Regions from separate parts of the Metabacillus indicus genome, predicted to be linked through region 2. Evidence: riboswitches for the same ligand, from Rfam matches in the RefSeq annotation. Region 2 holds a riboswitch; each other region holds the start of a gene.
The links. Region 2 has a riboswitch for cobalamin ahead of metE (5-methyltetrahydropteroyltriglutamate--homocysteine S-methyltransferase). Riboswitches for the same ligand answer to the same signal wherever they lie in the genome.

Region 1: linked by a shared signal. The riboswitch ahead of ACK1LH_RS10225 (cob(I)yrinic acid a,c-diamide adenosyltransferase) and the one ahead of metE (5-methyltetrahydropteroyltriglutamate--homocysteine S-methyltransferase) in region 2 are both predicted to bind cobalamin.
Region 3: linked by a shared signal. The riboswitch ahead of ACK1LH_RS04055 (ribonucleoside-diphosphate reductase subunit alpha) and the one ahead of metE (5-methyltetrahydropteroyltriglutamate--homocysteine S-methyltransferase) in region 2 are both predicted to bind cobalamin.
Region 4: linked by a shared signal. The riboswitch ahead of ACK1LH_RS13105 (DUF4430 domain-containing protein) and the one ahead of metE (5-methyltetrahydropteroyltriglutamate--homocysteine S-methyltransferase) in region 2 are both predicted to bind cobalamin.

The regions. Positions count from the first base shown of each region.
Region 1 is NZ_CP176757.1:2,036,049-2,043,968, reverse strand. Features, by position in the region: gene ACK1LH_RS10240 (hypothetical protein) at 10-282, opposite strand; gene ACK1LH_RS10235 (M20 family metallo-hydrolase) at 483-1,733, shown strand; gene ACK1LH_RS10230 (diphthine--ammonia ligase) at 1,819-2,505, shown strand; cobalamin riboswitch at 2,551-2,735, shown strand; gene ACK1LH_RS10225 (cob(I)yrinic acid a,c-diamide adenosyltransferase) at 2,858-3,406, shown strand; gene ACK1LH_RS10220 (cobyric acid synthase) at 3,438-4,907, shown strand; gene cobT (nicotinate-nucleotide--dimethylbenzimidazole phosphoribosyltransferase) at 4,913-5,962, shown strand; gene ACK1LH_RS10210 (ABC transporter substrate-binding protein) at 5,989-6,963, shown strand; gene ACK1LH_RS10205 (FecCD family ABC transporter permease) at 6,977-7,920, shown strand, end outside.
Region 2 is NZ_CP176757.1:2,157,463-2,165,382, reverse strand. Features, by position in the region: gene ACK1LH_RS10850 (DeoR/GlpR family DNA-binding transcription regulator) at 1-10, shown strand, start outside; gene ACK1LH_RS10845 (Cof-type HAD-IIB family hydrolase) at 7-873, shown strand; gene ACK1LH_RS10840 (sensor histidine kinase) at 937-2,184, opposite strand; gene ACK1LH_RS10835 (GNAT family N-acetyltransferase) at 2,304-3,083, shown strand; cobalamin riboswitch at 3,154-3,344, shown strand; gene metE (5-methyltetrahydropteroyltriglutamate--homocysteine S-methyltransferase) at 3,492-5,756, shown strand; gene ACK1LH_RS10825 (peptide MFS transporter) at 5,801-7,294, opposite strand; gene ACK1LH_RS10820 (peroxiredoxin-like family protein) at 7,454-7,920, opposite strand, start outside.
Region 3 is NZ_CP176757.1:789,454-797,373, forward strand. Features, by position in the region: gene ACK1LH_RS04040 (anti-sigma factor domain-containing protein) at 1-174, opposite strand, end outside; gene ACK1LH_RS04045 (RNA polymerase sigma factor) at 167-730, opposite strand; gene ACK1LH_RS04050 (ribonucleotide-diphosphate reductase subunit beta) at 907-1,950, opposite strand; gene ACK1LH_RS04055 (ribonucleoside-diphosphate reductase subunit alpha) at 1,968-4,238, opposite strand; cobalamin riboswitch at 4,423-4,607, opposite strand; gene dat (D-amino-acid transaminase) at 4,814-5,671, shown strand; gene nhaC (Na+/H+ antiporter NhaC) at 5,709-7,085, opposite strand; gene ACK1LH_RS04070 (universal stress protein) at 7,303-7,818, opposite strand.
Region 4 is NZ_CP176757.1:2,572,927-2,580,846, reverse strand. Features, by position in the region: gene ccsB (c-type cytochrome biogenesis protein CcsB) at 1-764, shown strand, start outside; gene ACK1LH_RS13115 (response regulator transcription factor) at 995-1,717, shown strand; gene ACK1LH_RS13110 (ATP-binding protein) at 1,714-3,519, shown strand; cobalamin riboswitch at 3,597-3,782, shown strand; gene ACK1LH_RS13105 (DUF4430 domain-containing protein) at 3,931-4,344, shown strand; gene ACK1LH_RS13100 (ECF transporter S component) at 4,357-4,872, shown strand; gene ACK1LH_RS13095 (cob(I)yrinic acid a,c-diamide adenosyltransferase) at 4,953-5,531, shown strand; gene sigX (RNA polymerase sigma factor SigX) at 5,649-6,185, shown strand; gene ACK1LH_RS13085 (hypothetical protein) at 6,182-7,318, shown strand; gene ACK1LH_RS13080 (group-specific protein) at 7,490-7,920, shown strand, end outside.

The sequences.
Region 1 (7,920 bases), 120 kb from region 2:
TCCTTTTTGTTATTCTTCAGTTAAAAATTCCGGTGAAAACAAGTTATAAGAATCTTCTTCCTCATCAATCTCCCGATAAACTTCAGAGTATGTTCTTCTCCTGCGGTTCAATTCTCTGAATTCAGCTTCAAGGAAATCAGCCTGATCGTGAGAGAGCTTTATCGTGACTTCATTCTTATTTTCATCTGCTGCTTTCAGCAGAACATAACTGTCCGCAAAATGCCTCAGAGTCACATTGCTTAATGTAATTTGCATTTTATCAAGTTCATACCTTGCTTTCATGAAAAGAAGACCTCCAGTGGCCGATATTCGTTATCTCTTATAGTTTATCGGTTTCACCGGAAAAGCACAATAGAACGGCAGAAATGGACAAAGTGTAAGAACTTAGGTTGAATCCTTTTACATTTAGAAAAATGAAAAGAGCTCCGTTTTCCTATAGTATAAAGACAGAATATTCTATTACTTTTAAAGGAGGGTCATACATGCCTGAACAGACACTGACCATCAATAAAACCCGATTAGAAGAAAGAATTCATAAACTCGCTGAAATAGGAAGAATTGGCGAAACCGGAGTTTCAAGGCTCGCATTGTCAAAAGAAGATAAACAGGCAATGGAAACAGTCAAAGGCTGGATGGAGGAAGCAGGCCTTGCCGCACGGATTGATCACTTTGGGAATCTGATTGGCAGGCTTGAGGGAAAAAGAGCTGAAGCACCTGTCCTTATGCTCGGGTCCCATATTGATTCGCAGCCGTATGGCGGAAGATTTGATGGAGTCATCGGTGTTCTAGGGGCAATCGAAGCAGTTCAGACGCTGCAGGAGAATTCAGTTATACCAGATATGCCAATCGAAGTTGCTGCTTTTTGTGATGAAGAGGGAGCGCGATTTAATAAAGGATTATTTGGCGTCAGAGGGATTCTCGGCAAACTGGAAGAGGGAGAACTTGACCGGAAGGATAAAGATGGCATAACACGGCGGGATGCGCTGCTTTCGTTCGGATGTGATCCTGAGCGATTTAAGGAGTCAGAGTACTCTCCTGGAAGCATTTCAGCCTACCTTGAGCTGCACATTGAACAGGGACCGGTTCTGGAAGCGAAGGATGCACCAGTCGGGATTGTAACAGGCATTTCGGGACCGTTATGGCTGACAGTTGAGCTTGAAGGCTTTGCAGGCCACGCCGGTTCAGTGCCAATGCATATGAGACAGGATGCTTTAGTTGGAGCGGCCAAGGTCATAGTTGCCCTGAATGATCTCGCATCAGAAGATCCATCTGCACCTACAGTGGGGACCGTCGGGAGCCTGAAGGTTTTTCCTGATTCACGGAACATCATACCTGAAAAAGTGATGTTTACGGTAGATCTCAGGGATATTCAAATGGAAAGAAGAAATATCATAGAAAATCAGTTGAGAAAACGGCTGCATCTGATCTGCGAGGATCACGGACTGACATATACGGTTTCTGAAGACACAAACAGTGAACCGCGCTATTGCTCGGAGGACATTATGAATACTATGAGGGCAGCGAGCAAGGAGATTGGTCTGGATGCGCCTGAACTGATGAGCGGACCTTTTCATGATGCACTCGCGATGTCTTATGAATGTGATTACGGGATGATTTTTGTCCGCTGCAAAGACGGCATCAGCCATAATCCAAAGGAGTTTTCAACGATGGAAGATATATCGCTTGGAACAGAGCTGCTGTACAGGACAGCCTTAAAATTGGCAGTGAAATAAACAAAGCTGTCTATTTTTCTTTTTGACTAAACATTCTGAACCCATCATAATCAAGGCTATACTCTTGATGGGATGGTGGAAGTGAATGAAAAAGAAAACAGCTGTATCCTGGAGCGGAGGGAAAGACGGATGCATGGCCCTTCATAAACTTGCAGCCGAGGGGCATGAAATCGCATGCCTTATAACGACGGTTCCGGCTGAAACAGGAAGAACATTCGGGCACGGAGAGAAAATAGATGCAATCAAACAGCAAAGTCTAGCGCTTGAAATACCTGTGCATTTCATCTCATGCACCTACGAAAGCTATACGGATCACTTTATCGGTGCGCTGAAAGAGTTGAAGGAACAATACGGCCTGACAAGTATTGCTTTCGGCGATCTGTATTTGGACGAGCACCGGGAGTGGGGCGAAAAAGCTTCTGCAGCAGCGGGCCTTGAACCGCTTTACCCTTTATGGATGAAAAAAGAGAACGCCATATATGCCCTTCAGCAATTTGCCGAAAGCGGATATAAAGCTGCTGTGATTAGAGTAAGGGATGACAAACTTGATCCGTCCTGGCTCGGAATGGAGGTTAATCAGCGATTTATTGACCGCGCCTTAAAAACAGAAATATGCCCTATGGGCGAGGCTGGTGAATACCATACATTCGTCTATGACGGGCCGCTGTTCACAAAGAAAATCGAGGTTACATTCGGGAACGTTCTTCAACTGGAAACGACAAAAAGACTGGAGCTTGAGAAAGCCGTTTTAAGAGAAAAAACAACAACATGAAAAAATCTTGATGACTTTTCCAGTTTTATAGATTACAATGAACAAAAAATATGATTCTTTTAAAGTGCCTGAATACTCAGGATAATAGGGAAGCCGGTGGAAATCCGGCGCAGCCCCCGCTACTGTAAGCGCAGATTGAACTGAATCGCCACTGACTCTAATGTCGGGAAGGCTCAAGTATCAAGATGAAGCGCAAAGCCAGGAGACCTGCTTTAATTGATTTTTGCTTGTTTTTCGGTGGGAAGAACGAGTCAGGAACCCTTGTATGCGTTAGTTCACTATGCTTATTTAGGCCTTGACTGTCTTCAGTCAGGGCCTTTTTATATTGGCAAAAAAGATGGGAGATGGATGTATGGCGATTAAAAACGAAAAAGGAAGAGTACTGGTCTATACAGGCAATGGAAAAGGAAAAACGACAGCAGCAATCGGTCTTGCCGTGCGGGCTGCAGGAAGACAAATGAACGTGTCCATTCTGCAATTTATTAAATCTCCTGAGCGGACTTATGGTGAGAGAGCAATACTGAATGCTCTGCCCGGAGTCAGTATTCAGCAGCTCGGGGCCGGATTTACCTGGACCAAAACACCCGAGATTCACCGGGAAGCTTTAAAAATGGCTTGGATAAAAGCAAAAGAAACCATTCTAAGCGGGGACTCTCATGTTGTCATTCTGGACGAAATCAATAATGCCCTTGCCATTCAGACTTTTCCTGTGGACGATGTTCTTCCTCTTGAAGACGTCATTTGGACCATTCAAAACCGTCCCCCTCATGTCCACCTTGTCCTGACAGGCAGAAACGCCAAAAAGGAAATCAGGGAAATCGCTGATCTCGTCTCTGTGATCGACGTTGAAAAGCATTATTACGATGAAGGTGTCGACGCAATTTATGGAATTGAATATTAAAAGAAATGAGAAGAAAAAGGCGCTTCGACTCATGATTCAGGGGACACATTCCGATGCGGGCAAAAGCATTCTGACAACCGCACTGTGCAGGATTTTCATGCAGGACGGGTATAAAACGGCTCCCTTTAAGTCACAGAACATGTCACTGAATTCATACATAACAAAAGACGGGAAAGAAATCGGCAGAGCACAGGGAATTCAGGCAGAAGCAGCAGGAACAGAAGCTGACACGGATATGAATCCGATTTTAATAAAACCTTCAGGTGAAATGGAATCACAGGTTGTTTTTCACGGCAGACCGTATGCTGTCATGAACGCCTCAGCCTACCGGGAAGACTTTTTCACCCTTGGTCTTAACGCGATTAAAGAATCTCTGCACAACCTAACAAGCAACTATGACGCGGTCGTAATTGAAGGGGCAGGGTCTCCTGCTGAAGTCAATTTAAATGACAGGGAGCTCGTCAACATGCGCGTTGCAGAGATTGCGGATGCCCCTGTTTTACTAGTTGGAGACATCGATAGAGGAGGGGTATTTGCAAGTCTTGTCGGAACGCTCCAGCTTCTTGCGGAAAAAGACCGCAAACGGGTTGCCGGAGTTGTTATCAATAAATTCAGGGGAGATCTTGCCCTTCTTAAACCGGGGCTCCAATGGTTTGAGGAGTACACAGGAATACCCGTTGTTGGTGTTCTCCCGTTTATACCGGACCTTGAAATTGATGGCGAAGACTCTCTCGTCCTCAATCAGTACTCCCAAGGCACAAATCTTGAGGGAGATTTGGATGTTGCAGTTCTTGCCTACCCAAGACTGTCTAATTTTACAGATATCGATCCTCTTAGACTGGAGCCTGATGTGAATATCCGCTTTGTCAGAAAAGCCTCTGCATTTGGCCGGCCTGATCTTATTGTCCTGCCAGGCAGTAAAAACACAGCTGAAGACCTTCATTTTTTAAAAGAGACCGGACTTTTTGACAAAGTGCTGTCTGCTTATAAAAATGGAACCCATATCATCGGGATATGCGGCGGGTATCAAATGATGGGAGAAAAACTGTCTGATCCAGTAGGCGTCGAATCCGGCATTATAGAACAGGACGGGCTTGCCATTTTCCCTGTGTCAACTGTCCTGTATGCGGATAAGAAAACCATTCGGACGGAAGGACCTTGTGCCGTCTCAGGATATGAAGACCTTACTCTTTCAGGTTACGAGATTCACATGGGACAAACTTTGCTGTCTGATGCTCCTTCACCATTTTCAATCCAGAAAGGGACCGGTGAAGGGTACACAAAAGGTCACGCAATGGGAACTTATTTGCACGATGTGTTTCACAACGACGCATTCAGATGGCGCTTTTTGAACAGGCTCCGGAGCAAAAAAGGGCTGCAGCCGATTGAGCGCTCGCTCTTCTTTCGCGAATTGAAAGAAAGAGAATTTGACAGGCTTGCAGATCATGTAAGAGCTGCATTGGATTTAGATAGAATCTATGAAATCATGAAAAGGAGGTGAAAAAAATGATTGATGTTTATCAGATTATTGATGCGATAAAACCGTTAGACAAAGCAAAGGGACAGGAGGCAGAAGCATACATAAACACACTGACCAAACCTTTACAAAGTCTCGGTGAAATTGAACGATTAGCCGTACAGTTAGCAGAAATGACAGGAGAAGTAAAACCCGATGTTTCACCTCCTGGCGTGATTGTCTTTGCAGCGGACCATGGGATTGCTGAAGAAGGCATCTCTGCTTATCCGCAGGAAGTGACAGGTCAAATGGTCAGAAATTTTTTAGCAGGCGGAGCTGCAATTAATGTGTTCACAAAGCGCGTAAACGGACTCCTTGAAATCGTGGACGCAGGCGTTAAAGCAGACATACCCGGTGTAAGAACCGAGAAAATCGGATACGGCACAAAAAATTTCGCAGCTGAGCCTGCCATGTCGCGAAAAGATGCACTTAGGAGCATTCAAATGGGAATGAGGCTCGCGGAAGAAACCATTGAAAGGGGCGCAAAGCTGCTGATTCCCGGTGAAATGGGCATCGGCAACACAACTTCGAGCAGCGCCATTTCAGCTGCCCTGACCGGAATCAAACCGGAAGATCTGACTGGAAGAGGAACAGGCATTGATTCGAAACAAATTTCGTTTAAATCAGAGATCATCCGCAGGGCGCTCGAGCTTCACAGGCCGAATCCAAATGACCCGCTGGATGTTCTTTCAAAGGTTGGCGGATTTGAAATCGGCGCAATGGCAGGAGCCATGCTCTTTGCAGCTTACCGCAGGATTCCTGTTCTGCTCGATGGCTTCATTTGCACGACTGCAGCTCTATTGGCAGCACATTTAACGGAACATGCTAAGGATTATATGATTGCAGGACACCTGTCGGTTGAACCTGGGCACCTTTTAATTTTGGACAGGCTGGGCAAAAAACCGCTTGTTTCAATGGGACTGCGGCTTGGAGAAGGGACCGGGGCTGCCCTTGTTTTCCCTTTTGTCCAGGCAGCATCAGACATGGTTAAGAACATGGCCACGTTTGATTCTGCAGGTGTTTCAAAAGAACATATTTAAAAAATTGAATAAAGGCGGAAAAACCTATGAAATTACCTACATATTTTACTCGAATAACCCTGATCCTGATGCTTCTTGCAGGCATCCTTTCTGGCTGTGCACAAGGAGACCAAACACAGCCTGCCGGCACAAAGAAAGAGCAGGCTGAAAAAAGTGAAGCTTCTTTTCCAGTAACGGTCACAGATGATGCAGGAAATGAAATAACCTTAGAGGAAAAGCCGGAGAAAATCGTGTCCCTGCTTCCGAGCACGACGGAAATCCTTTTCGCTCTTGGACTCGGGGATGAAATTGTCGGAGTATCCGACTATGACAATTATCCGGAAGCAGCTGCACAAAAAGAAAAAGTCGGTGCCCAGGACATGAATGCTGAAAAAATCATTGCCCTTCAGCCTGATATCGCATTTTTGCAGGATTACCATGCACAAAATCACGGCGAAATCATCAAGCAGTATGAAGCTGCGGGCATAAAGGTTTTCATCGTTGGTTCACAGACTTCATTTGATCAAGTTTACACGGCTATCAGAACTATCGGAAAAGCAACAGACACGCTGGATAAGGCAGACAGCATCATAAATGATATGGACAAGAAAGTTGCTTCCATAAAAGAAAAAGCCAAAGAGGTAAAAGATCCGAAACGCGTCTGGATTGAAGTGTCGCCTCAGCCTGAGATCTACACGACAGGCAAAGGAACCTTTATGAACGAAATGCTTGAGATGATCGGCGCAGAGAACGTAGCGGCTTCTGAAGAAGGCTGGGTCAAAATGGATGAAGAGAAGATCGTCAGCAGCAATCCGGATACCATCATCACAACGTATGGCTACTATGTTGAAAACCCAGCAGAGCAAGTTCTTTCAAGAAGCGGGTGGAACTCCATTAAAGCCGTTCAGTCGAAACAAGTGTTTGATGTAAACAGTGACCTGGTCACCCGTCCGGGACCTCGTCTTGCGGATGGAGCTGAAGAGCTTGGCAGACTTATCTATCCAGACATCTTCAAGAAATAGAAATTGGCTCTTGATGATAGGCGCTGTCTGCTTTGCAGCATGCAGCATCCTTTTAGGAGTTTTGGCTGGGGCGGTTCAAGTGACCGTCCCTGATATTTTAAACATTCTTGCCGGCAAGATCTTTCATGTACCTCTTTATAACGGGGAGCAGAGCACAGAAATGATTATCTGGGAAATCAGGTTTTCAAGAGTGCTTCTTGCCTTTTTTGTTGGAGCCTCTCTTTCGTTGGCGGGAGCGGCTTTCCAGGGGCTGCTGCAGAACCCGCTTGCAGATCCTTATACAATCGGTGTTTCGTCAGGAGCTTCGCTCGGGGCAGTCATCATTATCTTTTTCCAAATTCAGCTGACGGTTTTAGGCCATTTTACGCTCCCGGTCATAGCTGTCCTTTTCGGAATGATCACGCTGCTCATTGTTTTTGCTCTCACCCAGCTGGCAAGCGGAAAGCTGACGAATGAAACCATTATCCTTGCAGGCATTATTGTTTCTTCCTTTATCAGTGCCTTTATCTCGCTGCTAATCGCGCTTGTTCCGCGTGAGGACATCAGTCAAATTCTCTATTGGATCATGGGAAGTGTCTCAATGAGAGGATGGGGGCATGTTCAGCTGATTTTCCCCTTTTTTATAATAGGTGCACTGATCATCCTCTATCATTACAGGGAACTGAACAATCTGGCACTTGGCGAGCAGTCTGCGCAGTTTGCCGGGATGAATGTAAAAACGAAAAAAACGATTATTTTAATAGCCGCGTCGATCCTTACAGGGAGCGCCGTTGCTGTTTCCGGGGCCATCAGCTTTGTCGGTCTTGTGATTCCTCATCTCGTCAGACTGCTTGCAGGGCCAAACCACCGGCACGTTCTCCCGCTGTCTATGCTGATTGGCGGCGGATATCTGGTGCTTGCGGATTTGCTTGCAAGATCCATCATTTCACCGAAGGAGCTGCCGATCGGTGTGATCAC
Region 2 (7,920 bases):
AACAACATGACAAAATTAATCGCGATTGACCTTGACGGTACACTTTTGAACAGTGAAAACAAAGTGAGTGAAGAAAATTTGAATGCGCTGAGACAGGCGCAGGAAAAAGGGATAGAAGTGGTCATTGCAACAGGGAGAGCCCATTTTGATGTGAAGGAAATTTTCAAGAATGCGAATGTGAAAACCTGGGTGATCGCTGCGAACGGCGCGACAATCCACCAGCCTGACGGAACGCTGTTTCAATCTCAGCCTATGGAAAAAGAAATGGCTGCAGAAGCATTGCAGTTTCTTGAAGAAAACGACTACTACTATGAAGTTTTCGGACAAAATGCAATCTTCACCCCGCAGCACGGAAGAGAGCTTCTGTCGATTGAAATAGACCGGATCAAAAGTGCAAATCCGGAAGCCGACCGCTCAAAGCTCCTTCATGCTGCCAGCAAACAGTACAGCCAGTCAGGATTTGTCTTTATTGAGAGCTTCAAGGAAATCTTAAACGAGGATATTTATAATATTCTTGCCTTTTCATTCCACCAGGAAAAGCTGGACGCCGGATGGGAGAAGTTTAAAGACCGTGAAAATCTGACCTTGGTTACGTCGGCAGACCATAACTTTGAACTTGAACATAAATTGGCCTCAAAAGGCATTGCTTTGAAGAAACTCGCCGGCCATTTAGGCATTGACCTTTCAGAAACCGCTGCGATCGGAGACAGCATAAATGATCAATCCATGCTTGAGGCAGCAGGAAAAAGCATTGCCATGGGAAATGCGCGTCCAGAAATTAAGGCGATTTGTTCAGATATCACCCTCACGAATGATCAGGATGGAGTAGAGCTTGCGATTAAGCGATTAATGGATGCAAAGCAGACAGTATAATCAAAAGGCCGGTCACCCAAGCGGGAGGCCGGCCTTACGCTTGCAACTCAATGTCAGAACGACTTACTTTACATGAAGGGGCAGAAAAATCCGGAAAACAGTGCCCTGACCAGGTGCGCTGTTTACATAAATATGCCCGTTCATCGAATGGATAATGCTGTAGGTGACCATCATCCCAAGTCCAGTACCGTTTGATTTCGTAGAAAAATATGGCTCTCCAAGCCGCAGCACCTGATCCTCCGTCATGCCTTTTCCAAAATCAGAAATAGTGATCTTTACATATGTATCTTCTTTTTCAGCAGAAAGCTGGATCAGGCCACCGGCATGATAGGACTCTATGCCATTTTTTAAAATATTGATGATGGATTGCTTGAATTTAAGCGAATCACCAAGCACAAAGAGCTCTTCCTCGCAGAAATCCTCTTTAAACTGGACATTTTCCATTTGGGCGAGCGGTGTCAGAACGTTCATGCAGTTTTTCAGCTCGCTGTGTATGGAAATCGGATTTTGATGTTCAGCCTCTGGTCTCGCAAAGGTTAAGTAATCTTTAATGATATTCGTAGCGCGGTCCAATTCATCTAATGAGATTTTGATATATTCGTCCCGTTTCTCCCTGCTTATTTCATCATCTCTGAGCAGCTGAAGAAAACCTTTTGTTGTTGTCAGGGGATTGCGCACTTCATGTGAAATACTTGCTGCAAGATGGCTGACAACTTCAAGCTTTTCCGCTTTTATAACCCTTTTCAGCAAATAAAAATTTTGAATGATTGTTTCAAACAAAATCGTGCCGATGACCGCTGCAAAAATGTGAAAGATAATCAGCTCCAAATAATGCGATGGATGAAAAGCCGTTTTATACATCATTTCAATCTGGATAATCGATAACAGCAGAGAACCCAGAACAAATGCAGTCACAAGAGAGAGCTTCATTCTCAGCCTGCTTTTCAAATAATACGAAGACAGCATCGGGACAAACAAAACGAGTATTCCTGCCATGACAATTGTCGGATAAATGCCGCTGCCGCCAATAAGCACCCTTGTTCCGACTGTGACGATAAATAAAAAGATTCCAAGCGGATATCCTCCGTACAAAAGCCCCATAACATATGGAATCCGTCTGAAATCAAAGAAAAACTCTCCATCAATCATAAAGGGATACAGCATGCTGAAGACAATGGCAAGCGCAGGAAGAAGGGCAAACAGCCATTTGTTCATTTTTTTGTTCGTTTCTTTTCTCATATACAATAACTGGATGATGAGAAGCGGTGACAAAACGAGCAATAAATTCAACAGTACATCCTTCATTTCCATGGGCACACACCTAATTCTCCAAATAGTGAAATTTCTTCTCTATTAAAATATATATCAAATGGACGGAGAATGTTAGAATATTCTATAGACTGGCCAAAATTTTTCCCGGGAGATGCGAAATGGCGATAAAATTGCTTAAACAAGATCAATATCCTCAGGCAGTCGCTTTTTTAGATAAAAACCATGATGTAAACGCTTTGATTGCAGAAGACCTGAAAGATGAACAGGTCAGGGTTTTCGGTCAGTATCAAGATGCTGAATTGACGGCTTTGCTTATCAATTATCCTGATAAAATGTATTGCTGCAGTTCTGTAATGCCTGCTGATGTAGAGGCTTTTATTCCTGTCATTCAGGAAACAGGCATCAGGAGAATTTTCGGGAAACAGGAGCTTATTGAGTCAATTAAAAGGATTGTGAAAACCGAGATTGAAAGTGACTCAGTCATGATGAAATACGATAATAGAGCAGCCGGCAGCATATCCGGCGAAGTCTGCAAAATCACAAGTCTTGAGGATTGCCGCAGGCTTTACCGCTTATTTATTCAAGTAGAAGAATATAAAATGGCTGGTCCGAGTGAAGAAATTTTTGCGGATGAACAGTATGAAAGCATCCTCTCCGGAAAACTCAGTGTCTATTACTTTGAGGAAAACGGCACGATGGCAGCAACTGCAGGAATTTATACAGATCACGAGAAGACTGCTGTTATTGCCGGCGTTGCAACTCCTCCCAAATACAGAAGAAAAGGATATGCCTCAAAAGTCATTGCGAGAATATGCAGGGATTATGGAGATGAAAAAGAACTCTATTTATTCTACAACAATCCAGATGCAGGAGAACTGTATAAAAAGCTTGGATTTTATGAGGCTGCCAAATGGAAAGTAATCGGAATTTCTTTCTGAATAATAAGAAATGTCTTGCAAGATTGAAAAACATCAGCTATTGTTAAAAACAATCACAAAAATATTCATAATATGTTGACAAGCGATGGGTGCTGACGCTATACGCGGAAGCTTAAAAGGGAAGCCGGTGAAAATCCGGTGCGGTCGCGCCACTGTAATGGGGAGCATTCTGCACGAAGCCACTGTTCTGCAATGGAATGGGAAGGCAGCAGCATGCAACGAACCAGAGCCAGGAGACCTGCCTGTCGTATGCACTTTAAGCCTACGCGAAATAGGGAGGGTGATGCGGTATGTTGAAACCTTTGTTGTGTCTCAACTCTAGTTAGCTGTGTCCATTAAACTCTCTTTTAAAAAAGGAGAGTTTTTTCATGTTTAGAGCTGAGAAACTATGAAAACGGGGGAACCGCAATGAAAATGAGAAATTCAAACCTTGGATATCCGAGAATTGGAGAAAAAAGAGAATGGAAAAAGCTTCTTGAGGCGTTTTGGAGAGGAGATCTGACGGAGCGGGAGTTTCATTTGGATATGAAGAAAATCAGGCTCTCTCATTTGGTCAAACAGCGCGAGGCGGGGATTGACCTTGTCCCGGTAGGCGACTTCAGCTATTACGATCATGTACTTGATACGGCCGTTATGTTCGGACTGATTCCGGAAAGATTCAGGGACCAGGACCCGTCATCACTCCAAACGTATTTTTCGATTGCCAGGGGCAGCAAAGACATAGTAGCATCAGAAATGACAAAATGGTTCAATACAAACTACCATTATATTGTTCCTGAGCTTGACGGAACAGAACCCCGCCTTATCCATAACCGGTTGCTTGAGCTATTTAAAGAAGCAAAGGATGAGGCCGGGATTACGGGGAAACCGGTACTTGTCGGCCCGCTGACTCTAACAGCCCTTTCAAAAGGAGAAAAGAAAGAAGAAATTCTCGAAAAACTCGTCCCTTTATATGTTCAGGTTTTCAAGGAGCTTGAAGAAGAAGGTGCAGAGTGGATACAAATAGACGAGCCAATATTTGTTACATCTGCAGCGGATGCAGCCTTTATGAAAAAAACGAAAAAAATCTATGAAACAATCAAAAAAGGGTTAGGCAGCACAAAACTTCTTCTGCAAACTTACTTTGAATGTCCAGAGCAATATGAAGAGCTCATTCAGCTGCCTGTTGACGGCATAGGCCTTGATTTTGTTCATGACAGCGGCAAAACACTGGAGCATTTGAATGCATTCGGTTTTCCAAAGGACATGGTGCTTGCGGCAGGCGTCATCGACGGCCGCAATATTTGGAAGGCAGAGCTTCAGAAAACAGTCAAATTGGTAAACCGAATTCTGGAGAAGGTCGGAAGAGACCGGCTGATTCTTCAGCCTTCATGCAGCCTGATTCATGTGCCTGTAACTGCAGGGAGTGAAGGGAATTTACACCCTCTTGTTAAAAGCGCGCTGGCATTCGCGGATGAAAAGCTGCAAGAGATCACCCTGCTGACAAAATTTATGAATTTTGAAGAAGAGACTCTTTCAGCTTATGATCAGGGGATATCAGAACTTGCAGCTTCAGACTTAAGAAACCGGCATTCTGTACATGCTTCTTTTGATGAGTACAGCACTGACAGAGTTAGCGCAGCTCAAAGAAAAGAGGCTCAGCAAAGAAAATTCAGCCTTCCGGTGCTTCCGACTACAACAATCGGAAGTTTTCCGCAAACGAATGAAGTGCGTGCTGCAAGGCTGAAGTACAAAAAAGGAACTCTCTCGGATTCGGACTATTCTCAGTTTATTGAAGGAGAAATAAAAAAGTGGATTGATATCCAGGAAACTCTGGGGCTTGATGTCCTTGTTCACGGTGAGTTCGAACGGACAGACATGGTCGAATATTTTGGAGAAAAACTTAAAGGAATGGCCATCACTTCAAATGGGTGGGTACAGTCATACGGTTCACGGTGCGTAAGGCCGCCTGTTATCTACGGGGATGTGTTTTTTGAGGAGCCGATGACATTAAAAGAAACCCTGTTCGCCCAAAGGCTGACTGACAAGCCGGTAAAAGGCATGCTGACAGGGCCGGTTACGATATTAAACTGGTCATTTGTCAGATCCGACGTCCCCAGAGCAGCCGTGTTAAATCAGCTTTCTCTCGCAATTAGAGCAGAAGTTGAAGCATTAGAGAACGCTGGCATAGGCATGATTCAAGTAGATGAACCTGCGCTTAGAGAAGGCCTTCCGTTTAAAGAAAAGATGAGGGAACAATACTTGGAAGAGGCAGTCAAGGCTTTTAAACGGTCAACAGCTTCTGTGAAACCAGAGACGCAAATTCATACACATATGTGCTATTCAAGCTTTGAAGACATGATTGAAGCAATTGATGCGCTTGATGCAGATGTCATCTCCATTGAAACTTCAAGAAGCCACGGGGAATTGATTCATTCGTTTGAAACATACTCTTACAGCAAGGGTATAGGCCTTGGAGTATATGATATTCACAGTCCGCGAATACCTTCAGAAACGGAAATGATCCGTAATATTGAAAGGGCGCTGCAGGTGCTGGATGCTGGCCAATTTTGGGTGAACCCTGACTGCGGCCTTAAAACTAGAGGGGAAAAAGAGGCCGTTGAGGCATTGAAGATTATGGTGAGAGCAGCGAAGATATGCAGAGAGAAAGCCGTTCAAGAGACTACTGTTTAATACGCAAAAAAAGCCTGTCCATTGTGAGGACAGGCTTTTTTGTATTATCTTACACCTTTCATGTACGCTTGAATCTTCGGTGAAAGAATCAGCATGATTGCCCCTAAAAGAATGGCGAGTCCGCCGATAATTCCGAAGTAGGCAATTTCGGTTTCAGGTGTGTAATACTTTACGATTTGTGCGTTGATTGCCTGAGCCGATGCATTCGTCAGGAACCATAAACTCATGGTCTGGGCTGAGAAAGCAGCCGGAGCAAGCTTGGTCGTTGCCGATAATCCGACAGGAGACAGGCAAAGCTCTCCAAGAACAACAAGGAAGAAGCTGAGCACAAGCCACATTGGATGAACAAGAGTATCTGTGCCGTTTGTATATGCAGGAATAATCATGACTAAGAATGATAACCCGGCGAAGAAAAGTCCGAAAGCAAACTTTTTGGATGTCGACGGCTGACGGTTTCCAAGCTTAATCCAAAGCCACGCAAAAAGCGGAGCCAAAAGAACAACAAACAGCGGATTCAGCGACTGGAACCATGACGACTGAATTTCAAAGTTTCCGAACGTCAGCTGTGTGCGTTTATCTGCATAAGCGCCAAGAATGGTCGCACCCTGTTCCTGAATTGCCCAGAACATCATGGCCGCGATAAACAGCGGAATATAAGCGATCAGGCGTGAACGCTCAACATCTGTTGATTTCGGGCTGCGGTACATCACGATAAAGTATGCTGCTGGAATCAAAATACCAAGAATACTGATCATGAATGTAAAGCGGTCAATTGTCAGGAATCCGGTAGAAATGGATACAGCACCTAAAACAAGAATGACGGCAAGGCCAATCGCCAATCTGCCGAAAACACTTTTTCTTTCAGCAGGAGTAAGCGGATTTGGAACGCTCGTTCCAGCAAGTCCAAGGTTTTTCTTTTTAGTGAGCATGAACACAACAAGTCCAAGGAACATACCTACAGCTGCTACTCCGAATCCTAGGTGGAAATTGTATTTCTGCCCGAGAGTACCAACGATAAGCGGTGCAAGCAGACCGCCAAGGTTGATCCCCATGTAGAAAATACTGAAACCGGAATCACGGCGGTTATCTTCTTTGCTGTAGAGATCACCCACAATATTCGAAATATTCGGTTTAAGCAAACCTGTACCGATTACGATAAAGAACATGGAAACAAAAAATGCCGGAATGCTTCCTGGCAGCGCAAGAATAATATGGCCGAGCATAATGAGAACGCCGCCGTAAAAAACGGTTCTCGTATTGCCGAGCAATCGGTCGGAAATCCATCCTCCGATAATTCCTGACATATAAACCAATGATCCATAAATGGACATGATCGAAAGGGCAGTCGGCTGATCAAGACCCAGTCCGCCGTCTTTCATCGAGTAGTACATATAATACAGAAGAATTGCTCTCATCCCGTAGTAGGAAAAACGCTCCCAGAATTCTGTGAAGAACAGGGTGAATAACCCTTTAGGATGACCGAAAAAACCTTTTTGCGGTACACTTTGTACAATTTTGTCTTTGTCAAGTGATGACATGTTACAAGAAGCCTCCTTTTTACCATGTATAATAATACTACTATTAAAATTGAATTGTCAAAAAAAATCGGCAAAATTGCTATTTTTATTGCTTTATAAAAATAATTATACGTAAAGAAAAAGAGACGAAAAAAGGGCAGAACATTCTGCCCTTTTTCATTATTTATTTAAATTCTGCACAACGGAGACAACCTTTTTCGGGTCTGTCCGTTTTGTGTAATCTGAATCCACTTCCGCAAATAGAATGACTCCGTCCTGTCCGATGACAAAGGTTGCAGGTTTAGGCAGCCGCCAATCATCATTTCCATTATGAGCGGCAACATCCAGGCCAGAGTCCTTATAAACTTCAATTAAATAATCAGGCATGTCAAACACCAGGTCATATGCTTTTCCTGCATTCCCGCCTTCGTCACTTAATACAAGGAAGTCCAGCTCGTTTTTCTCTTTCGTGGACAGGGATGCATCCGGTGTTTCAGGGCTTACCGCGATCAGGTTTGCGCCGGCTTCATTAATCGCATCCAGCTCTCTTTGATATGCCTTCAGTTCAAGATTGCAGTACGGGCACCATCCGCCTCTGTAAAAAGTAAGGATAACCGGTCCGTTTTTAAGTTCCTCTGATAAGGTTA
Region 3 (7,920 bases), 1.4 Mb from region 2:
AGGCTGCACAGGCTCAGAGAGATAAGGGAGGTCTTCGGTCAGCGAGGTTAATTCCTGAAATTCTTCTCTGCAATCAGGGCAGGACTCCAAATGAGCTTCAAACTCGGCCTTTTCTGCCGGTGTCAAATTTTCACTAAAATAATCATACAGCTTTTCACACATTTGGCTACTCATCCATAACCCTCCCTTCTTTTTCAAGCATGCTCCTCAGGTGTTTCAGCGCAAGCCTTATTCGTCCTTTCACTGTTCCAAGCGGTATCTGGTACACATCCGAGATCTTCTGCTGGGTAAACCCTTTAAAATAGAAAAGTTCTATCATCTGCTGCTGGTCCTTTTTCAGTTTGGACACAGCTTCTCTTAAAATCTCGCCTTTTTCCATCCATTCAACCTCATGTTCGACGGATTGTTCCGGAGTGGAAACAGAGTCCTTTTCTAATATTTCGACGGTGTCCGCCTTTTTATGTTTGCGAATCAGGTCAATGGCCTGATTTCTTGTGACGGTTAATAGCCAGGAGGTGAATTTTCCTTTGCTGCTGTCGTAGACACTTTTCCCGTGCCACAGCTTCATAAAAACATCCTGAAGAACTTCTTCAGCGAGAGTATGATCATGAGTGATGCGGAAGGCAAAAGAGTAAAGCAGTTTTTCGTAGCGGTCGTACATAGCTTCCAGAGCATCCTTGTCTTTCCTCAGGATCCTTTCGTACAACTTAGCGTCGTCGTTTACTGTCATCTCCTAATCTCCTCTAATTTAATCAGACATTCGTCTAAATTAAAGAATATCATTTATTGTCGCATATTGGAAAGCGGGAGACGGTTTATTCCTGCTGTAAAGCTAACGGATTAAATATAATTTTGTATCACATTTCCAAAAAAAAAACGCCGTAGTGGCGTTTTTTTACAAATGATTTACAAATCATCAAATCCGTTGTCAATTGAGTTGACCTTTGTATACTGTCTTGACTTCTGCTCGAAAAAGTCTGATTTTCCGAGGTCAACCTCTTCGTAGGCCTTGATCCATTTCAGCGGGTTTGTCCGGTTTGCTTCAAACGGACGCTCAAAGCCCAGCTGATTGCATCTTACGTTTGCATAAAATTTAATATAATCTTCCACATCCTGCATATGGATGCCGTCGATTTTGTTCCCGATAATGGTGCGTCCCCACTCGATTTCAAGGGTGGCTGCTTCTTTAAAGGTTTTCTGAACGAATGCTGCCAGCTCAGGTGTATTATACTCCGGATATTCGCGGAGAATTTCCTTGAAAATTTTCACGAACAGATCCACATGAATTTGCTCATCCCGATTAATATAGTTAATCATCGTGGAGGTGGCGACCATTTTTTGATTACGCGCGAGATTATAAAAATACGCGAATCCCGAGTAGAAAAAGAGCCCTTCAAGAATGACGTCATACACAATCGATTTCAGCAGGTTCAGCACATTCGCTTCCTCCGCAAACGCCTGATAGCCGTTTGTCACAAATTCATTTCTCTTCCGCAGCGTCGGTTCGCTGCGCCAGTATTCAAACACTTCATCCTGAACATGCTTTGGAACGATGCTTGATAAAACATATGAGTAGGAATGGTTGTGGATGACTTCCTGCTGGGCGAGCATAATCATCAGGGCATTGATGCTTGAGTCTGTGATATACTCCGCTACTTTTCCGGCATAATCAGTCTGGATGCTGTCAAGAAGGGCGAGAAGGCCGATGATTTTAAGAAATGCCTCCTGTTCGTCACCTGAAAGTTCGGGAAACTGTTTTATGTCCCCCGACATGTTGATCTCAAACGGCGTCCAGAAATTGGAGAGCATTTTCTTGTATTTTGCATAAGCCCAGGGATAGGATACGTCGTCCCAGTTTAAAACATTGGAGCTCCTTCCATTAATGATGGAAGTTGAACGGTTTGGTGCAGAAGCGTCCATGATCGGACGCGCGTTCAATGAATGTGTCATATACGATCTCTCCTTTATCAGCTTGCGCAGGATTCGCAGTCTTCGATATCGCTTGATGTTGACCGGACGTAGTAAGTGGTTTTAAGACCCGCTTTCCATGCTGTCAGGTGCAGGTCGAGCAGCTCTTTTGCTTTTATGGTGTTGCGGACGTAAAAGTTAAATGAGACAGATTGATCGATGTGCTTTTGTCTGGCTGCGTTCTGTTTAATGCTCCACATCTGGTCAATCAAATAGGCTGACTTATAAAACCAGGTGGTTTCTGCATTCAAGTCCGGTGCAGTAACAGGTATTTTGTAGTCTTTTTTCTCTTCAGAGTACATTTTTTGAAAAATAGGATCGATGCTTGCCGTGCTTCCCGCGAGAATCGATGTTGAAGCATTCGGGGCAACGGCCATTAAATATCCGTTTCGGATGCCGTTTACTTTAATCTTTTCTGAAAGCTCATCCCATGGCATAGAGTCAGATGTATAGTTTCTGTTCTTAAAGTAGTCGCCGGTATGCCAGCCTGAACCTTCAAAGACAGGATAGGCGCCTTTTTCTTCCGCAAGCCTCATGCTTGCCTGAATCGTGTAAAAGGCTATTTTTTCATAGAGTTCATCCGCATACTGAACGGCTTCTTCGTCTTCCCAGCGCAGACGCTTAAGAGCAAGAAGGTGGTGCCATCCAAAGGTTCCGAGGCCGACTGCCCGGTACTTTTGGTTTGTGAGCTTAGCCTGAAGAACGGGAATGTCATTTAAATCGATGACGTTATCGAGCATTCTGACCTGAACGTGGATCAGCCGCTCAAGCACATCATCTGACACAGCGCGGGCAAGGTTGATGGAAGAGAGGTTGCACACAACAAAATCTCCCGGTGTTTTAACAGTAATGATTTTGCCGTCTTCTGTATACTGTTCATCCATTGTTGTCGGGCTTTGGTTCTGAGTGATTTCTGTACAGAGATTGCTGCAGTAAACCATTCCTTTATGCGCATTGGGATTTTTCCGGTTCACTTCATCCCGGTAAAACATAAAGGGGGTCCCTGACTCAAGCTGGCTTTTCATAATGCCCTTCATAATGTCAATTGCAGGAACGGTAGTTTTTGAGAGTTCCGGATGATTGGCGCATTCCCAATATTTTTCGCGGAACGACCCTGCGCCTTTTTGCTCATCATAATAATCTTCCAAGGAGTAACCCATGACTTTCCGAACTTCATGAGGGTCGAACAAATGCCACTCTCCGCGGTTTTCAGCCTGTTCCATGAAAAGGTCCGGCAGGCAGACGCCGGTGAAGAGGTCATGTGTGCGTAAACGCTCATCCCCGTTGTTCAGCTTGGAATCAAGGAAGGAATAGATATCCTTGTGCCAGACGTCGAGGTAAACGGCGATCGCACCTTTTCTTTGCCCGAGCTGATCCACGCTTACCGCCGTATTGTTCAGCTGCTTCATCCACGGTATGACACCGGACGATACTCCTTTAAAGCCTTTAATATCACTCCCGCGGCTGCGGATTTTCCCGAGATAAACGCCGATGCCTCCGCCTGATTTTGAAAGATTGGCAATGTCTGTGTTGCTGTCGAAGATGCCCTGCAGACTGTCATCAACTGTATCAATAAAACAGCTGGACAGCTGTCCGACAGGCTTTCCTGCGTTTGACAAAGTCGGAGTCGCAACGGTCATATATAAATTGCTGAGTGCCCAGTACGCTTCTTTTACAAGCTGGAGGCGGTGTTCCGTTTTCTCCTTTGCCATCAGCGTCATGGCGATGACGAGATACCTCTCCTGGGGAAGCTCATAAACCGACTTGTCATAATCTCTCGCAAGATACCGGTCAGAGAGTGTCCGGAGCCCGATGTATGTAAAAAGCTTGTCTTTGTCATGGTCAATGACTTCTGAAAGCTGTTCAATTTCTTCTTCGGAATAAGAGTCAAGAAGGTGTCTGCTGTAGATGCCTTTTGCTGTAAGGGTTTTAATCAGCGACAGAAAGGTGCCGCCTCCTGATTCCCTGTTATATGCCGCTTCTTTATACAGCTTTTTTAGATAAATCCGGGCACAGAAAAAGGTCCATTCCGGCTGAAGCTCACTGATATTTGAAAGGCCTTCGAGAATGAGCAGGTTGGTCACCTGAGAGGCAGAACAGACAGTCCGGCCTTCCATGCTTTGAACAGCTCTTTCGGTGTATGTATGGAGGTCAAGCTCTTTAAAATCTTTTCCGGTTTCAGAAATAAAGTCAGTCAGCCGCTGCGGTGAGAACGGGGCTTTTTCGTTTGTCAGTTCGTTTACGATGACAGTGGTTATTTTGGTTGCCATAAGACATCCTCCTCATTTATAGTTCGGATTTCCGTATAACGGTCATTGATCTTTCAGGAAAAAAACTGCGGAAAATCAAAAAAACCGCCCATGAGAACATGAGCGGATCAAACGATAGAATAAGAGGGTGCACGCATCCCTGTTACTGGCCATCGTTTCATCTCCTCAGTCCCCGAAGAATTCGAAACTTCTGCAAATCTAAGGCAGGTCTCCTGACTTGTGATCACTCTGCGCTGAGTCCTTCCCATACATTTCTCTCGTACAGTGGTATTCCCAGTTCGTCACACTTACAGTTGCGGGGACAGTTCCGGATTTGCACCGGATTCCCTTTTAAGCCAACATGTTGGCACCTTGATTCGCTGATTATTTCAATATGTGGTATGTAGTTTTAGTAGTAAAATCAATATGTTGTGTTGTTTGATATTCTCATCATAAATGACATGGGTTATAATTTCAACTGAAATCTATGAAAATGTCGAAAGAAAAATAGAAAACCATTTTACAGTTCAGCGTGTTTCATCATACCATAGGTTAAAGGGAAGGTTACACTAAGTCTTATAAAAAGGAGATTTATCATGTACATACTTGTTAACGGCGAATATAAAAAGCGTGATGAAGTAGCGATTGATCTTGAAGACAGGGGCCATCAGTTCGGTGACGGGGTTTACGAGGTCATCAGGGTATATGATGGGGCATTTTTTGCGATGAAGGAGCATATGGAGCGGTTCATTCGAAGCGCAGAAGAAATCAAAATCGACCTTCCATATACGATAGGGGAGCTGACAGATCAGCTTGAAGAACTTCTCCGCCTGAATAAGACAGAAGACGGCGGTATCTATATGCAGGTTACAAGAGGAGCTGCCGCAAGAAAGCATCTGTTTCCTGGCAAGGGTACGGTTCCTGAATTAACGGCCTATCCAATTCCATGCTCAAAACCGGCAAAAGAGCAGGAGGTAGGGATTTCTCTCAGCCTGCTTGAAGACGTGCGCTGGCTCAGATGCGATATTAAAAGCCTGAATCTGCTGGGCAATGTCCTAGCAAAACAGGAGGCACATGACCGCGGGGATTATGAGGCGCTCCTTCACAGAAGCGGTATGATTACAGAGGGTTCTTCCTCCAATTTCTACGGGGTGAAAAACGGAAGTGTGTTTACTCATCCTGCGAATAACCTGATCCTGAATGGTGTTACGAGAATGAAAGTAGAAGAGCTTTGCAGACAGAACGGAATTGAGTTTCTGGAAGAAAGATTGAGCACTGAAGGTCTTGTCTCTCTTGATGAAGCATTTATCACATCTACGACCAGTGAAGTGATTCCTGTCATAAAGGTTGATGAAGGAAAGATTGGAGAAGGAATTCCAGGCCCGGTCACAAGAAAGCTTCAAAAGCTGTTTGATGAACTGATCGCAAAAGAAACGAAAGTGGTCGAGAAATAATAATAAAAATCCCGCCTGGTTTAGGCGGGATTTTCTGCTAGAGTGTATGTTTCCTGACAGGCAGGAATCCAAAAAGGACAGAAAACAATGGAGACAGGTAGAGAAAGAACGCAAATGGCAGGTACGCTATGACGTCCACACCGAGTGTCTGCGCGAAAAAGGCTCCGCTTACTCCCCAGGGAATAAGGGGATTGATCAGTGTTCCGGCATCTTCAAGGGATCTTGATAAATATTTCTTTTCAACGTTCAGTTTTTCATAGGCCGGTTTAAACGACTGACCGGGAATGAGTATGGACAAATACTGCTCTCCCGTTACGAGATTAACTCCGATTGAAGAAGAAATAGTTGCAAGGATCAGCTGCCCTTTGACTTTAATTCTCTCAATCAATCCGTTTAATAAAGTCTGGATCAGCTGCATTTTATCCATCAATCCGCCTAAAGCAAAGGCGATCATAATCAGCGAAATGGACCACATCATAGACTGAAGCCCGCCGCGGTTAAGCATTTGCTGGACGGTTTCCTGCTGAATATCAAACGCTGTTCCATTTTGCAGAACGGCTAAGAAACCGGAAAGATTTGTCCCGTCCTGAATGAGGAGACCTGTGATGCCGGCCGTTGCAATGCCTGCTGCAAGAGCAGGAATAACAGGAACCCGTGAGATGGCAAGTCCAATCACAATCAGAGGAGAGATCAAGGTCCATGGACTGATTGTGACGTGCTCTTTCATGACCGTCATAATTTCCTTAATGTTATCAAGTGTTGCTCCGTCAGCAGAAAGAGTTGTCCCCATATACCAGAAAAGTGCTGCTGTTATCGCATAAGCGGGAATCGTCGTTTTTGCCATATGGCGGATATGAGTAAAAATATTGACTTCAGCCACACCTGAGGCAAAATTCGTTGTATCTGACATCGGCGACATTTTATCCCCGAAGCATGCCCCGCAAATAACAGCCCCTGCAGCCCATTCAACGGGAACTCCTGCGGCAATGGCCACTCCCATAAGAGCAACTCCGACTGTACTGACCGTTGTAAAACTGCTGCCCACAAGACTTGAAATAATGGTGCAGCATAAAAGAGTCAAAATCAGGAGGTACGCGGGATCTATGATGGACAAAGCGGCCATCATGACAGTAGGTATGGTTCCGCTGAACATCCAGGCTCCAATAAGAATCCCGATTAAAGCAAGAATAATAATAGGCTGAACACCGGATTGAATGCCTTTTACAATCCCGTCCTCAATTTCCTTCCAGGAGTACTTATAAAGAATGGCTGCGCCGCTTAGAAAAACAAGGCAAAGCATCAGCGGAAGATGCGGTTCTGTTTTTAAGTAAAATAAACTGATGAAAATAATGCCGATCATCGATAAAAATAGAATCACTGAACCAGTGAATGAAAGTGATTTTGATTGACTCATAAATTGAAATTCCTTCCTTTTATACTTAAACGCTTTTATGCTTTTGTGCATAAAAGTATTATATCAGTCTATTGATCTATGTCAACTGGTGATAAAAGTAAATGGAACAGGATTAAGCAAGGGACGAAAAAACCCCTGAAACTTTGTTTGTGTCAGGGGTTTTTAAGTGTTTAGCTCTCAAAAAAACGGATGCTTAAAAAAGCACCCGTTAGCACATTTATTTTGCAATCAGCACTGAAATATTTGACTGATGATGCACTTTATCGCTTACTCCGCCGAAAAGCAGTTTTTTAAGGCCGCCTGAATCACTGTTGCCCATAATGATGAGGTCAGCTGCATGTTCATCGGCAAATGAAAGGATGGCATCTGCCGGGGAGCCTGACAGAATCTCAACGTCTCCGGTTGCCTGGTTCTCATCAAGCTTCATTCGGATCCTCGACGAGACCTCATCAGAATGGTCGAAGTGGTCATTTTTAGGCTGATCATCAAACTGGCGTGCCGCATCAGGGGCAACCGGATAGTTCTGAAGGTTATCAGTCAGGTAACCGTTTGCAGGAGCACTCGGAATACCGGGTCTGACGCCTCCAGTATTCATGGCATGCTCTGCCTGATAGACGTGAACAACCGTTAATCGTGTTCCGAGCTGCTTGCTCAGCTGAATTCCTTTAGTTAGAGCTGCTGAACTTTCATCCTGTCCGTCATAAGCTACTACAATGTGGTGAAATGTATCCAAGTTCATTCATTCCTTTCTTTTGGCAGATGATTTCATATTTTTGAAATACCCTGATATTTCCTTGGGAAAACGTTCATCTGTCAGAAATTTAGCTTAGGCGGA
Region 4 (7,920 bases), 420 kb from region 2:
ATGTGACCACTGCGGCTCTTGGACAGGCAATCCTCTCCATCAGCTTCATTGCCGGCGTTATTTATCTGCTTCGCACGGTTGATCAGTCTGTTAAATCCAAAAAGACGTTCTGGCTTGAGACGGTGATGTACGCCCTGGTTGCAACCATTGCGTTTATTGCGATAACAAGCACATTCAGAATCATGGATTATGAAGCTGTCTATCAATGGACAGATAAAAATGAACAGCAAGCGGAAATGGTCTATAACCTTCCTGCTCTTGTAGGTCCCCATAAAGGTGAGCTCCTGACAGAAGGAAAAATGGAAGCTGCTGTTGAAGTTCCGGCCCTGATTTCAGCACGAAAACTGAATACCGTGCTCTGGTCGCTTGGAACAGGATTGCTGCTTTACGGTGCGCTTCGCCTGATTTTAAGAAAGCGGATCTCCGCCTTTTTGCAGCCGCTCGTGAAAAACGTCAACCTGGACCTTGTTGATGAAATTGGATACCGTTCGGTAACAATCGGATTTCCGGTCTTCACATTAGGCGCGCTGATCTTTGCCATGATCTGGGCGCAGATTGCATGGACACGTTTCTGGGGCTGGGATCCGAAGGAAGTCTGGGCATTGATTACCTGGCTGTTTTATGCAGCATACCTCCATCTGCGGCTGTCAAAAGGCTGGCAGGGAGAAAAGTCGGCCTGGCTTGCTGTGATCGGTTTTGCTATCATCATGTTCAACTTGATTTTTGTGAACCTTGTCATCGCCGGTTTGCATTCTTACGCTTAAAATACGTTTTAAAAGAGCCTTCACTCCTATAAAGTGAAGGTTTTTTGGTAAAATAGGAAGTAATCATTCTTATGGCCGCTTACGCATTTCATTGTCTAGCTTCAGCGGCCAGCTCCTCTGCCAGAACAAAATCCCCTAAAAAGTCTAAACCCGGACTTTTCAGGTGATTTCTTATCTGGCTCCCGGAGCTGAACGTCCGCTTACACTTTTCTAATTCAGGAGGAACCTCTATGGAAACCAATCCAAACTATAAAATACTTGTTGTAGATGATGAAGACAGAATCAGAAGACTGCTGAAGATGTACCTTGAACGGGAAAACTATCAGATTGAAGAAGCCGACAACGGAAGCGACGCTCTGGAGATGGCTCTTGCAGAAGAATATGATCTGATTCTGCTTGATTTGATGATGCCGGGCATTGACGGCATTGAGGTGTGCAGACAGCTTCGCCTGAAAAAAGCAACGCCGATCATTATGCTTACGGCAAAAGGGGAAGAAGTGAACAGGGTACAGGGATTTGAGGTCGGCACAGATGACTATATCGTTAAGCCTTTCAGCCCGAGAGAAGTTGTTTTGAGAGTGAAAGCCCTTCTGAGACGCTCTTCGACGACTTCATTCCTTAAAACAGAGACAAAGGCCAAAAACGTGATTGTCTTCCCGCATCTTTCCATTGACCATGATGCCCACCGCGTTCTTGCTGATGGAAAAGAAGTCAGCTTAACGCCGAAAGAATATGAGCTTCTTTACTTTTTGGCGAAAACGCCTGATAAAGTGTATGACCGTGAGAAGCTTTTGAAAGAAGTATGGCAGTATGAGTTTTTCGGAGACTTGAGAACGGTTGATACACATGTTAAGCGTCTTAGAGAGAAACTCAGCAAAGTTTCACCCGATGCTGCCTCGATGATTGTGACGGTCTGGGGTGTCGGCTACAAGTTTGAGGCAGGCAGTGAATGATGTTTTGGAAAAGCGTAGTCGGTAAACTCTGGTTTACCATCCTGCTTCTCGTATCATTCGTCTTATTTGTCTTGACCGTTTTGCTGCTTCAATTTATTGAAAGCTTTCATGTGGATGAAGCCGAGAACGAACTGACGCAGCTGGCCAACAAAGTGTCTGTTATTTTGGAAAACCATGAAGACCAGGAGCTTGCAAGATCCATCACCTGGGAGCTTGCGGATGAACTGACAAGCATTGTGATAGCCGAAAACGAAAATGAATACTGGTTTTCACCAAAAAAGTATGAAAACACGCCAACCTTCAGCATGGAGGATATCCGCGCTGACAGAGAGCTGTCAAAGGTGTTTCAGGATCAGAAAAATGTAAGCAAGCTCACGCGGCTGCCTGAAGAACAGCAAAAAAACTCCGGAAACAAGGAGGAAGTGCTTGTAGTCGGTGTTCCCTATAAAACAAGTGACGGCAAGGACGGAGCCGTTTTTATGTCACAGTCCCTGCAGGCCGTCCAAAAGACAACCGAGCACACGACAAAATACATTCTTCTTGCGGCAGGTATAGCCATCATTCTGACAACGGTTTTTGCCTTTTTCCTGTCTACTAGAATTACCTATCCATTGAGAAAAATGAGAGAGGCGACACAAGAGCTGACACGCGGCAATTTTGATACAAAAGTTCCTATTTTGAGCCACGATGAAATAGGGGAGCTCGCCATTGCGTTCAATCAGATGGGCAGACAGCTGAAGTTTAACATCAACGCTCTCAATCAGGAGAAAGAGCACTTAACGAGCATTTTAAGCAGTATGGCAGACGGGGTTATCACGCTTAATATTGATGGAACGATTCTCGTGACCAATCCTCCTGCAGAACGCTTCCTGCAGTCATGGTACTATGAACAGAAAATGCAGATTAATGAAGGGGAAGAAATTCCGCCGGAAGCAAAGGAATTGTTCCAGCGGGTAGTCAACACAGAAAGAGAGCATATCGTTGAAGTAACCCTTCAGGGAAGAAGCTGGGTGCTTGTCATGAGCCCGCTTTACAATCAGTCGTACGTCCGGGGGGCTGTTGCCGTGCTTCGGGACATGACAGAAGAGCGCAGGCTTGATAAATTGCGCAAAGACTTTATCGCAAACGTCAGCCATGAACTGAGAACGCCGATTGCCATGCTCCAGGGGTATTCTGAAGCTATTGTGGATGATATTGCAAGCTCGGATGAAGAGAAAAAAGAGATTGCACAGGTTATCTACGATGAATCGCTCAGAATGGGAAGGCTTGTCAATGATCTGCTCGATCTTGCCCGGATGGAAGCGGGTCATATCACCCTTAATCTCGAGAGCATTTCCATTCATGAATTTATTGAAAAAATAAACCGGAAGTTCCAGGGACTTGCAAGAGAAAAAGACATTACGCTCACCTCCAGCATTACACTTGACGAACCTGAATTTGTTTTGGATCCGGATAAAATTGAACAGGTTCTGACGAATCTCGTGGATAACGCTATCAGGCATACACTTGAGGGCGGTACAGTCGAAATGGCTGTGCAGTCTGCTGCCGGCGGTATTAAAGTTGATGTGAAGGATACGGGCACAGGAATTGTCGAAGAAGACCTTCCGTTTGTTTTTGAGCGTTTTTACAAAGCAGATAAGGCGAGGACGAGAGGCCGCTCCGGAACTGGCCTTGGTCTTGCGATTGCCAAGAACATTGTCGATGCCCATTCAGGATCGATTAATGTGCACAGCAAAGTAAATGAAGGAACAACATTCAGTTTCTTTCTGCCTCGAAAAACCGTTTATCCTGATAGAATCTGACGAATATTCTTGTTTCATACGAAACACCTGTTGATGCCGCATGTCGTTTTAGGTACAATAAAAGCTGGATATAAAAGTGAATACGAAAAGAAACTGGTGCAAACTTTGCTTAATAGGGAATCAGGTGAAATGCCTGGACTGTCCCCGCAACTGTAAGTGCAGACAATACCTGCTTTTAGACCACTGTCAGAATTCAGACGGGAAGGTGCAGGCTTGAGGATGAAGCACGAGTCAGTAGACCTGCCGGGATCTTTCGAACGTTACTATTCTTCGGGGATTTGAGCATAGAAACGGCACAGGTATGGCATGAGTGCCTGCAGTTTCTTCTATGCCGTTTTAAAAGCCCATCTTCTATAAGATGGGCTTTTTGCTTTTCCAATACATACACAACAACAAGAGGAGAGATGGAACATGAACAAATTTTACAGTTTTCTCGCAATCATTCTTCTGACACTGATGAGTGCCTGCGGAAATGCGGCAGAGCAGCCTAAAACGGAAGAAACAAAACCTGCTGCTGAGAGCAAAGAGCAGGCTGAAGAGCTGAAAGCATCTGTCACGCTGACAAAAAATGAAATGGCAGAGAAAGTAGACGCTAAAGAAATTGCATTTGAAGAAGGACAAAACTTGATGGATGCCATGAAGGAGAACTTTGAAATTGAAGAGTCCGGAGGTTTTATCAACGGAATTGAAGGCATCCAGGCGAGCGAAGCGGACAAAACATACTGGCATTTAATCGTTAACGGGGAAGATGCCATGACAGGAGCTAATGACATTAAACTGAAAGACGGCGATAAAATTGAATTTGATCTGCGGAATTATGAGTAAGCGTGAGAAACAATGACAACAAGAAGAATCAGTCTTCTGTCTCTGCTTATAGCCTTGTCCGTTGTCGGCAGACTTTCCTTTCAATTTGTTCCGAACATACAGCCGATGACAGCCATCATCCTCATCACGGCGATTCTGCTCGGACCGGTTAATGGAATGATTGTCGCAGTGCTAGGCTGTTTCCTGAGCAACCTGCTGCTTGGCATGGGAACGTGGACAATCTGGCAGATGCTTGCATGGGGGATTCTGGCTCTCGTATTCGGCCTGCTTGGAAAAGCGGTTAAAAGAAACAGGCTGCTCATTTTTAGCCCGGCAGCTGTTCTTGCGGGATATCTTTTTGGATTCATCGTTTCTCTGAATATGTTTGTCCTGACAGATAACGGACTTGCCTACTATCTTGCAGGAATCCCGTTTGATACGATGCATGCAGCAGGAAACGGCATTTTCTTTCTTGTGCTGTACCCGGTTATGCAAAAAACGTTTCAGTATTATCTGTGTAAAAACGATTATGGCGTTACACTTCAATAAAATAATGGCAGAATAAGAGAGAGACTTTCTTTTTAGCTTAGGCAAGACAGTCTGAGAACAAAGGACAGGAGCTGCTGAATATGAATTTGTATACTAGAACCGGCGATAAAGGGAAAACAAGCATTATCGGGGGCCGTGTCGATAAGGATGACCTGAGGGTAGAAGCCTACGGAACAATCGATGAGGTAAACTCTTTTACCGGTCTTGCCATGACATGGATGAACGATGAAACTCTGAAAGACATGAAGCAGGAATTTGAAAAAATCCAGCATGAACTTTTTGACTGCGGAAGCGATCTTGCTGTCATCCACGGCAAGCAAAAGTATCCCTATAAAACAACACCTGACATGATTGAGTTTCTTGAAACGCGAATTGATGCGTACACAGCAGAAGCCCCTCCGCTCGAGCGGTTCATTCTACCTGGGGGAACAGAGGCGGCCGCTGCCATCCATGTGGCAAGGACCGTAGCAAGAAGAGCGGAGCGCTGTATTGTTTCGCTCAAAAAAGAAACGGAAATCAATGAGCATGTTTTAACGTATATGAACAGACTTTCCGATTTTTTCTTTGCGGCAGCGAGAGCGGCAAATGCCAGACTCGGTTCAAAAGATGTGGAGTATGAAAGAAGTGCCATCGTATTTACGAAAAAGAAAGAGTCATAATTTCTTTGAAAAGGAAGGCGGAAACTGCCTTCCTTTTTCTATGCAATCCCGATATAGTAAAAGATGTGTAACTTTTTATTCTTCATTCCGACTAATGTATTGATTGGAGGTTCGTTCATGGAAGAGGCCTTTCAAAGGATTTATGAAAAATATCACAGCGATCTTTTCCAGTTCTTGTTTTATATGGTGAAGAATCGTGAACAGGCCGAGGACCTCGTTCAGGAAGTGTATATACGAATATTAAAATCACACAGCAGTTTTGAAGGACGGAGCAGTGAAAAAACCTGGATCCTCTCCATTGCAAGACATGTTGCGATTGATTTTTTCCGCAAACAGAAAACACTCAAACAGCGAATTTTTGAAGCGTTTGACTGGGACCGAGAGCAAATACGGGATCATCAGCCGCTGCCGGAGGAAATCGCTGCTTTAAATGAAGAGATGCAGATGGTTTACCGGACGCTTGATACATGCACAGTCGATCAGAGGGCCGTCGTTATCTTAAGGTATATTCAGGGAATGTCCATTGCCGATACAGCAGCAGCCCTCGGATTTACGGAAAGCAAAGTGAAAACGACCCAGCACAGAGCGCTGAAAGCTCTGAAAAATAAATTATCTGAACACTCGATCAGGAAGGAGGGAATAGCAAAGGGATGAATCAATCAAAATGGAACGATGAGCAGATTACCGATAAACTTCAAGCAATGCCAGATATCAAAGACCGGAGGACGCAGCAGCAAATCTACACCAGTTTGCAGCAGCGTATGCACAAAAAGAAAGTTCAGTGGAAAACACCGGCTCTTGCAAGCTTTGCCGCCCTTTTTATTCTTTTAATCCTTTCACCCTTTTTCCTTCAGAACTTCCAGATGAGTGAAAGTAGGTCTGAGTACAGTGCGGATAAAGCAGCTGAAAGCGGCCAGGTGTCTGAAGAAAACGCAGACATGAAATTAGAAGCAAAATCTGCACCAGAGCCTGAGAAAAAATCATTTGTAGCAAGGACAAAGGACAATCAAACGATTGTAACGGTTGCCTATCCCGATCTTCAGGTTCAAAATACGATACCGCTCAGCTTTCAGTTCGATTCCTCTGACTCGTACATGACTCTTTTTGAGACGGCGCTGACTTCATTTGACCCGATGAGCGCCGGACTGAGTCCTTCTGCGCTCTCAGGAACAAAGCTCTCGTATGAGACAGGAGAAGAACGGATGTCTGTTGACATTAAAGGGAATTCCTATGCGGAATCAAGCTCAGAAACGGAAAACAGGCTCTTTACAGAAGGTCTTGAAGAGTCTTTCCGCTGGCAGGATGCCTCTCAGGCTGACTATTATACCCGCGGCGAAAAAGGAGCGGAAATCGGAGCGTATGGCTATCAGGATAAGCTGACTTTCAAAAAGTTCAAAAAGAAAGCCTATTTCCTGTATCAGGAGAGCCTGAACTCACCTAAATTCCTGGCGCCTTCTCTTCTATCCTTTAACAAGCTGACAGATGCCCTGACGGCTATGAAAGAAAAAGGGACACTCGGATTAAAACCGGTGATCGAAGAAACAGTTGTCATCGATGAAATAAAAGAAACAGATAATGGAGTAACCATTGAATTCACAGACGCCTCAACAATTGATGATAACGAAACAGATACACTGATGCTCGAAGCGATTTTGATGACCGCTAAAGATTTCGGCTACGAAAGTGTAAAATTCGAAGGAATCGAAGCCGGCAGAATTGGTGAAATGGACGTAACACAGGCCGTGCCCGTCCCGTTCTCGCCAAACCCTGTCGATCTTGAGGAATAACAGGAAAAACCCGCAGCCTGACGCTTGCGGGTTTTTTGGCCGTTATCAAAAAAAGCAGGAGGGTGCTGAGACTTTATATATGGTTCCAGATTTTCCGGCTAGCAGATGGGATATTTGTGATATTATTGTAAATATTGGTTATTTTGTTTGGGAGCAGGAGGGAAAAGACTTATGGAGGATACTCAAAAGGAAGTAGGACTTAGCGGATTTGAACTGGAAGTTAACGCTCCTTATTCCTTGAATTATTTGATTTATGTCCAAAACATATATATAAACAGTCAAAATCAAGACCGGGAAAATCCTTTGTTTCCATACGTTTATAGTTCAACGTGGGGGCTCTTAGAAGATGAATTTGAAAATATTTTTACAGAAGTATGGAACGAGACAGTAATTAGAAATTGTCAAAGCGGCTTATACGATCATAATGGAACATTAAATCTGGATAAAACATTTTATCAAAAGTTGTTTAAGGACAATGAAACAGGAGTATCTGGATATTCTGAGAGTGTTAAATCCTTTGTAACTTGGTGGAATGGGATATACGGAAAAATTTCGATTGAAAGTGTATTTGATGAGAATAGAATGAATGAGGTCTATAGGGA